2 regions of the Gilliamella sp. X-46 genome follow, and region 1 is predicted to be linked to the other one. Evidence: riboswitches for the same ligand, from Rfam matches in the RefSeq annotation. Region 1 holds a riboswitch; the other holds the start of a gene.

Region 1 (4,143 bases):
TTAACTGCGTCGCTAACTGTTTGTGTGCGACTGGCACGTTATTTAAGGTTTGGTAAAATAAACAACAAGCATACGGAAAATTAAGAAACACATGCGCAAGTAATATACCTTTTAAGCCATAAATGGATGTAATAAATGGCAACCCCAACCAATTGAAAACCCCAGCCAATAAGCCATGTTTTCCATAAACAGACAGCAGCCCCGTTACAACAACAAGTGTGGGTAAAATAAAGGTAATAGGCATTATGCGTAACAATAACCGTTTACCCCAAAAATTGACCATTGATAAAGCTTTCGCCATTAATATGGCCAATAGGACAGATAATAATGTCGATAGCATTGCTTGAAATACTGTTATCCAAATCAAATGCATCAAATAACTATCAAAATAGACAGTTACATTATTAGATTTGATAGCGACCAAGCAAAGCGCACATAGTGCTGTGCCTAATACAATTAAGATGAAGCTTGCAGCGCTAAAACCTGGAAGTAATGTTCTTAATTTCAACATTGGGCTAAATAAAACTACTTACTAATGGTGGCTTTCCATTCACGTACCCACGCTTTTTGATTCTGTTCAACTTGCTTGGCATCAAACTCAAGCGGTTTATTGACTGGCTTAATTTGTTGAAAAGCTTCGGGTAATGGAATATTAATAATTGGATACATGAAATTTTTTTCAGCAAATTGGCGCTGTATTTCAGGGGTTAATAGATATCGCAAAAATGAACGTGCAAGTTCTGGTTGTTGACTATACTTAGTAATGCCCACAACTTCAACTTGGCGGTAATGGCCTTCATCAAAAATAGCCGCCGCATAACGATGATCATTATCATTCATAATATGCGCAACAGGTGAAGTGCTATAACTAAGCACAAAATCGGCCTCTCCTTTCAAAAATAGACCATAAGCTTCGCTCCAACCTTTGGTCACTGTCACGGTATTATTAGCTATTTTTTGCCAAGCAGATGCAGCATCATCACCGTATATCTTCTTCACCCAAAATAATAAACCTAACCCTGGTGTACTGGTTCTTGGATCTTGATAAATAATATTCCAGTTGGCTTGATTATCAACTAGCTCGTGCATACTCCTTGGTGGATGATTAATTTTTTGTTGATTATAAATAAATGCAAAATAGCCAAAATCATAAGGCATAAAATCACTATCCCACCAGTCGGTATTTAAATTATTGGGCTTACTAATTTTATGAGGAATAACAATACCCGCCTGTTTGGCTTGGTCTAAAAGGTTATTGTCTAACCCTAAAATCACATCGGCATTGGTTCTATCGCCCTCAAGACGAATTCGATTTAAAACCGCTACGCCATCGCCTAATGCAACAATTTCAAGTTGGCAATCGCACTGCGCTTCAAACCCCTGTTTAATCGCCTGACCAGGTCCCCATTCTGAAATAAACGAATTGTAACTATAAACGGTTAATGTAGGTTTTTCGTTGGTAGCATTGGCGTTATTGAGCATAAAAAGCGCAAACAAGCCTAAAGGTAATAAGACATTTTTAAAAAACATTTTGCCTCCAAAATAGCAAATAAAAGACAAAAGGTTTGAGCAGGTATAATAACTCAAATCCCTCCGCTGGCATGATCCAGTTCAGGTTCGACGGGTTATGTTAGCCAATCTAACATTCTCAGCCCTACTGGGCACCCCGTTGAGAACGCCGAGTAGTTTAGAGGTTAGAGTGGGGATTGTAAATAACGAAAGTGATAAAGGGGGTGGTTTGTGTTTTTTTTAAGCATCAAAATAAAAATATGATTAAAATCGATATCTTTTTCAGACGTTTTTTTAGTTAGTTAAATGGTTCTTATTATGGTTCCCTATTCGTAGTTTTGTTGATTTGTCAGATGTTGGCACCTTGTCAAGTTTGTGTAAACGATTGATTTTCCTTAAAAACACCAAACAAAAAACTTCAATAAAATCAATACCTTTCCTGACTGATTTTTAGCAAAAAAACTTGCGTAAAAATCAATCAAGGCTATTAAGTTTGTCTTGTTCTGGTGTCAGAATAATGCCAACAACAGAGTAAGGTCACCACACCAAACAAGGATGTTTGGTGTGGCTATACTTCATCGGGAACACAAATTTGTTTGAAGCGAAGTTGAACATATGAGCAAAGCAAAAGTGACCTCTTAGAGGCGAGTATCAAGATGATACAAGTAACTATAAAAAGACCACATCATACAGCCTTGCGTTGTTTTTTAAGGAGTTTGGCAAAAAACTCACTCAAACCAAATCATCGATGCCATCCGCCCTGTTTTATTTTCACGACGGTATGAAAAAAACTTGTCTTGTTCAGTATAAGTACAAAAATCACCTCCAAAAATCTTAGTTACTCCTATTGACTGTAAGCGTTGTTTAGCAATTAAGTAAAGGTCGGCTAAGTATTTTTGTTCAGCAGGGTTGATTAATTTAAAAGCAATTTTTGCATTGCGGTCGATTTTTTCAAATTGTTCCTTGACGTCAATACCAACTTCAAACTTTTTGGCGCTGATTGCTGGCCCAAGCCATGCGATGATGTTTGACCGTGGCGAGGCAAATTTTTTGACGGTTTCTTCCAGTATTCCATTACATAATCCTCGCCATCCTGCATGTGCTGCCGCAACTTCGTCACCATTGGTTGTACAAAACAAGACTGGCATACAATCGGCAGTGAGTACGACGCAAACTTGTTTGGGTTGATGGGTATAAGATGCGTCGGCTTCTATGGTTTGGTTAGGAATGTTGCCTGTTGCTGTTTGTAAAGCGATTTGCGATATATCCAGCGTTATGGTGCTGTGGGTTTGAGTTAACCAATAGGGTTCGCTAGGTATCTGTTCGGTTTGTATTAGGCGCTGACGGTTTTGCGCTATGTGTTCTAAATTGTCGCCTGTTCGACTCCCCATATTTAAGCTCGCAAATGGCGCCATGCTGACACCGCCTATTCGTGTTGTAGTGAAAGCTCGGACGTTTTTGGGCGCTATCCAATACGGGTAAATCGATTTTATCATGTTGATTACCAATCTAGTTCATCTTTGTGTTGTTCGGTGTCTTCTTGCAAGGCTTGAATTAGTGTCTGCATGTCTTGCGGTATTGGTGCATTCCATTGCATGAGTTCGCCTGTGATGGGGTGATACAGGCTTAACATAGTGGCATGTAGTGCTTGACGGTCAAAGTCGCGCAAGGTTTGAATAAACGATTCGCTTGCGCCTTTGGGCGGTCTTGGGCGTCCACCATAAAGTGGATCGCCAATTAATGGATGAGCAATATGTGCCATATGTACACGAATTTGGTGAGTTCGACCTGTTTCTAAGCGTAAACGTAATCGGGTATGTAAGCGGTACTTTTCCATCACTCGGTAGTGTGTAACCGCTGGTTTGCCGGTCGGGAATACCGCCATGTGGGTACGTTTGGTCGGGTGGCGAGTGATGGGTTGATCAACCGTACCCCCTGCGGTGATAATGCCCATAGCAACTGCTTCATATTCACGGGTGATTTCTCGGTGTTGAAGCGCATCAACTAAATGTGTTTGGGCGTTAATGGTTTTAGCAACAACCATCAGGCCAGTGGTATCTTTGTCAAGTCGATGAACAATACCAGCTCGCGGTACACGCGCTATGTCCGGATGATAATGTAATAAAGCATTTAATACCGTTCCATCAGGATTGCCGGCACCAGGGTGTACGACTAAATCACGCGGTTTGTTGATAACTAAGATGTCGTCATCTTCATAAACAATATCGAGTTTTATGTCTTCAGCCTGGTGATAGGTTTCTTCTTCGATTTCGGCATTGATTGTGATTTTTTCACCACCTAAGACCTTTTCTTTTGGTTTGTTAACTATATTGTTATTAACAGTGACTTTATTATTGACGATCCAATCTTTTATTCTTGATCGTGAATAATCGGGGAAAAGTGCTGACAACGCTTGATCTAAGCGCATTCCTAATTGGTGTTGTTCAATTTCGGTTGATAATTTTAACTCATGCATGTGTAATTTATCTATTTTAAGCTGTTTTGTTTTAGAGTATTATATACCAATCATCGCCTTTTATGTTTAATTATATTTGGATTGAAAACTGAATGAAATTGCGCTTACACTCTTTGTTAGCTATCGCTTTAACTGGCATGCTAATTGGTTGTACTTCT
Region 2 (4,143 bases), on a different contig from region 1:
CAGTGCTGCCGTTGCATCTTTTTTTGTTGTTGTTGGAAAGATAGGGCCAATACCAAGATAATCAATTAGTTGCCAAGGAGTGGTATCAAGTTGTTGGCGATTAGATATCGAAAGCCCTAACCATTTATCTTTGCCGATGAGTTGGCGAGTGACATCGGCAGGTAAATCACTTTGTCCAATATGTACGCCATCGGCATTAACTGCTAAAGCAATATCCACATGATCATTTATAAATAGTGGGACAGGTGTATCACTTAGCGTTTCTTTCAATGCTAATGCTGCTTGATACCAATCTTTACCTGCCAGTTCTTTTTCTGATCTTAACTGTATAGCGGTTACGCCGTTTTTGACAGCAATTTTTGTTGTATTGACCATACCACTAATACCACCACAGAGTAGTGGATCGAGCACTAAATAAAGGGTTAAATCCAATTGTTTTTTCATCTTCTATCCTTATTCAAGTGATGGATTAAATAGTGAGAGTTGATCTAATAGAGATACTGCAAAGGTGCCTAATCCTTGCTGTTTATTAGCAAGTTCTGAGGCTTTTTTCATCATAAAACATGCTGAGGCGGTAGCAGATAAAATGTCAGGTGAATTGGCTATAAAAGCTGCTACCATGGCGGATAATGAACATCCTGTTCCCGTCACTTTAGTTAAAGCAATATCGCCCCCAGTTATGCTATATACGTTGTTACCGTTAGTGACATAGTCGATATCACCTGTCATTGCAACGATTGTTTGATATTTTTGCGCAAGCTCTTTGGCGGCGTTTAAAGCTGATTGGGGTGAGTCTTGACCGTCAGGTCCTTTTGCCAATGAGTTTTGACCGTTTAGCGCTAATATTTCTGAGGCATTACCACGAATTACCGTTGGTTTTAACGACAATAATTGATATGCAAATTCAGTACGATAATTAAGCGCAGGTCCTACAGCGACAGGATCGAGTACCCATGGGGTTTGTGTTTGCTGAGCTTTAGCTGCTGCTAATAACATACTTGTGGCTATGCTGCTGTGAATGGTGCCAATATTAATCAGTAAACTATCGGCAATGGTAACAAATTCAGCAACTTCTTGCTCTGCAATAACCATTGCCGGTGATGCGCCAATAGCAAGTAGTATATTAGCGGTAAAATTTTGGACTACATCATTAGTTATGCAATGCACTAGTGGGCGTTGTTGTTTAACGTGGTGGATAAAAGCGGTTGCTTGGTTGGTTGGAAATAATTTGACTGCTGGCATATTTATTTCTTCCTTATTATCTTTGCATGTTGGGAAGAATTTGCCAATTTTGTGACTTGATGGCTTAGACTTCCCTACGCTGGCATAATCCAGATCAGGTTCAACGGGTAAAATCTCAGTTTTTTGTTGAAACAAAAAACACCCCGAGTCAAAATTTATTTGTTTATTATGAACTGACTATCTATTTTTAACAAGTTATTGTAATAATTTTTCAATGTCCGTAATTGCCTTTCTATCTGGTAAGAAGATGATAAGGTGATCGTTTTCTTCAATAGTTAGATCGGTATTGACAATAATGACATCCTCACCACGGACTACAGCCCCAATGGTTACACCTGAAGGTATTTTTAAGCTGTTAATGTTTTTGCCGACGAGTCTCGATGTTTCACTATTACCATTGGCAACAATTTCGACAATCTCGGATTCACCTTGTCTTAATGAAACGACTTTAACAACGCCTGTTTGTCTTACATGGCTTAGTAGCTCTGAAATTGTGGCATGTTGTGGTGAAATTGCAATATCAATCACACTATCATTAATCAGTTCAAGGTAGGCTTGGCGTTGAATCAATACAATTACTTTTTTAGCCCCCATCCTTTTGGCTAGCATGGATGACATGATATTGGACTCATCATCACTGGTGACAGCAATAAACAGATCAGTAAGTTCAACTTGTTCTTGTGAGAGCAATTCCTGATCCGATGATTCACCGTGCAGAACTGTGGTATTAGTAAGTTGTTCAGCAATTAATTCGGCACGTTCGGCATTGCGTTCGATTAATTTGACTTGATAGTCGTTTTCTAAACGCTTTGCTAAAGTGACAGCCACGCCACCACCACCACTAATGATGATTCGTTTATAGGGCTTTTCTAGGCGTTGTAACTCACTAGTCACCGCTTTGATATTAACTGGTGGGGTAATGAAATAAACCATATCACCGGCTTCAATTAGGGTTGATGCTAGTGGACGTATAAAGCGATTTTTGCGATAAATTGCGACAACTCGTGCTTCAACATGGGGTAAATGCTCTTTAAGCCCAGAAAGTTCACTACCAACTAAAGCACCACCATAATAGGCAGTAACTGCCACCAAACAGACGCGATTGTCATAAAAAGAGGCAAATTGTAGTGAACCTGGATATTGTACTAATTGACTAATATGATTAGTGATAAGGTTTTCTGGGGCAATAATATGATCGATGTTTATACAATTTTTATTGAAGCAGGAGTGATTTTCATCATTGTATTCAGGTTCTCTGATACGTGCTACTTTTTGTGGAATGTGAAACATCACATGCCCAATCTGGCAGGCTATCATGTTGATTTCGTCAGAGTTAGTAACGGCAACAAGCATATCGGCTGATTCAGCGCCTGCGTCTTTTAGGACTTGTGGATAAGATGATTTTCCACAAATCACTTGTAAATCAAAACGTTCTTGTAGTGATTGCAATTTATCATGGTTTTCATCAACCACTGTGACATCGTTTTGTTTTTCGGTAACGAGATATTCAGCAAGCGCACTACCTGTTTGTCCTGCACCGAGAATAATAATTTTCATAACTAACCCGTATATTTACATGGCTTTAATTATTGCCAATTTACTTAATTTATTAAAGCCATTGCATACTGTTTTATTTTTAGTAATAATCCGCTATTGATTTGGTAACTATACAAAACCGATTGCATCATAGACCTTTTTCAATGTTGGTTCGGCCTTTGAGCGTGCTTTTTCGGCACCTTCTTGCATGATTGAAAATAAGTAACTTTCGTCATCACGATATTCATGATATTTGGTTTGCAAGGTGGTTAACATATCAATCACTTGAGTTGCTACTTCGGTTTTTAAATGACCATACATTTTACCTTCAAACTCTTTTTCAAGTTCGGCAATTGGTTTACCTGTGACACCTGTCAAAATATCAAGCAGGTTTGAAACACCAGCTTTATTTTTTATGTCGTAACGTACCACTGGTGGTTCGTCAGAATCGGTCATTGCTCGTTTGATTTTCTTTTCGATCTCTTTAGGGTTTTCAAGTAAGCCGATGACGTTATTGCGATTCTCGTCTGATTTTGACATTTTTTTAGTCGGCTCTTGTAGTGACATAACGCGGGCGCCCACTTTGGCAATAAATGGTTCAGGAACAGTAAATATATCGCCATAAAGTGCATTAAAGCGCATAGCAATATCACGCGATAATTCAAGATGTTGTTTTTGATCGTCGCCCACAGGTACTAAGTTGGCTTGATAAAGCAAAATATCGGCAGCCATCAGCACTGGGTAATCAAATAAACCGGCATTGATGTTTTCAGAATGACGAGACGATTTATCTTTAAATTGAGTCATACGACTGAGTTCGCCAAAATAGGTGTAACAATTTAATGCCCAGCCTAATTCGGCATGTGCTGGGACGTGTGATTGTACAAAAATAGTGCTCTTTTGGGGATCAATACCACAAGCTAAATAAAGCGCTAGTGTATCTAACGTGGCTTTGCGTAATTTGTTGGGATCTTGGCGTACAGTGATCGCATGTTGATTGACGATACAATAAACGCAATCATATTCACCTTGCAGAGCCACCCAATTTTTTAACGCACCTAAATAGTTGCCAAGTGTTAATTCTCCTGAAGGCTGAGCGCCACTAAATACAATCGGTTTACTCATAATTTGTTCCTAATTTATGCTAATTATTTTTTTGCATCAGCTTTTGGCTGAGGTAATAATGTTAATATCTCTTTAAAATCATCCAATAAAAAATCAGGATTGCTAGTAGCAATCGAAACGCCATAGTTATAGCCATAGCTTAAGGCAACGGTTGGGCAATTGGCATTTTGTGCTGCAGTAATATCGTTTTTAGAATCACCAACAAATAAGAGCTGATCGCTAAACAATCCAAAGGTTGCC

The links. A riboswitch is a leader RNA that binds a small molecule or an ion and turns the genes downstream of it on or off. The one in region 1 is predicted to bind thiamine pyrophosphate.
Region 2: linked by a shared signal. The riboswitch ahead of thiM (hydroxyethylthiazole kinase) and the one ahead of thiB (thiamine ABC transporter substrate binding subunit) in region 1 are both predicted to bind thiamine pyrophosphate.

Annotation. Positions count from the first base shown of each region.
Region 1 covers NZ_JBXSQH010000010.1:54,226-58,368, reverse strand. Annotated here, with positions in the region: gene thiP (thiamine/thiamine pyrophosphate ABC transporter permease) at 1-511, opposite strand, end outside; gene thiB (thiamine ABC transporter substrate binding subunit) at 526-1,482, opposite strand; TPP riboswitch at 1,571-1,679, opposite strand; gene pgeF (peptidoglycan editing factor PgeF) at 2,238-3,002, opposite strand; gene rluD (23S rRNA pseudouridine(1911/1915/1917) synthase RluD) at 3,011-3,985, opposite strand; gene bamD (outer membrane protein assembly factor BamD) at 4,078-4,143, shown strand, end outside.
Region 2 covers NZ_JBXSQH010000002.1:95,255-99,397, reverse strand. Annotated here, with positions in the region: gene thiE (thiamine phosphate synthase) at 1-444, opposite strand, end outside; gene thiM (hydroxyethylthiazole kinase) at 454-1,242, opposite strand; TPP riboswitch at 1,297-1,398, opposite strand; gene trkA (Trk system potassium transporter TrkA) at 1,438-2,799, opposite strand; gene trpS (tryptophan--tRNA ligase) at 2,908-3,903, opposite strand; gene ACYIAJ_RS03100 (phosphoglycolate phosphatase) at 3,927-4,143, opposite strand, start outside.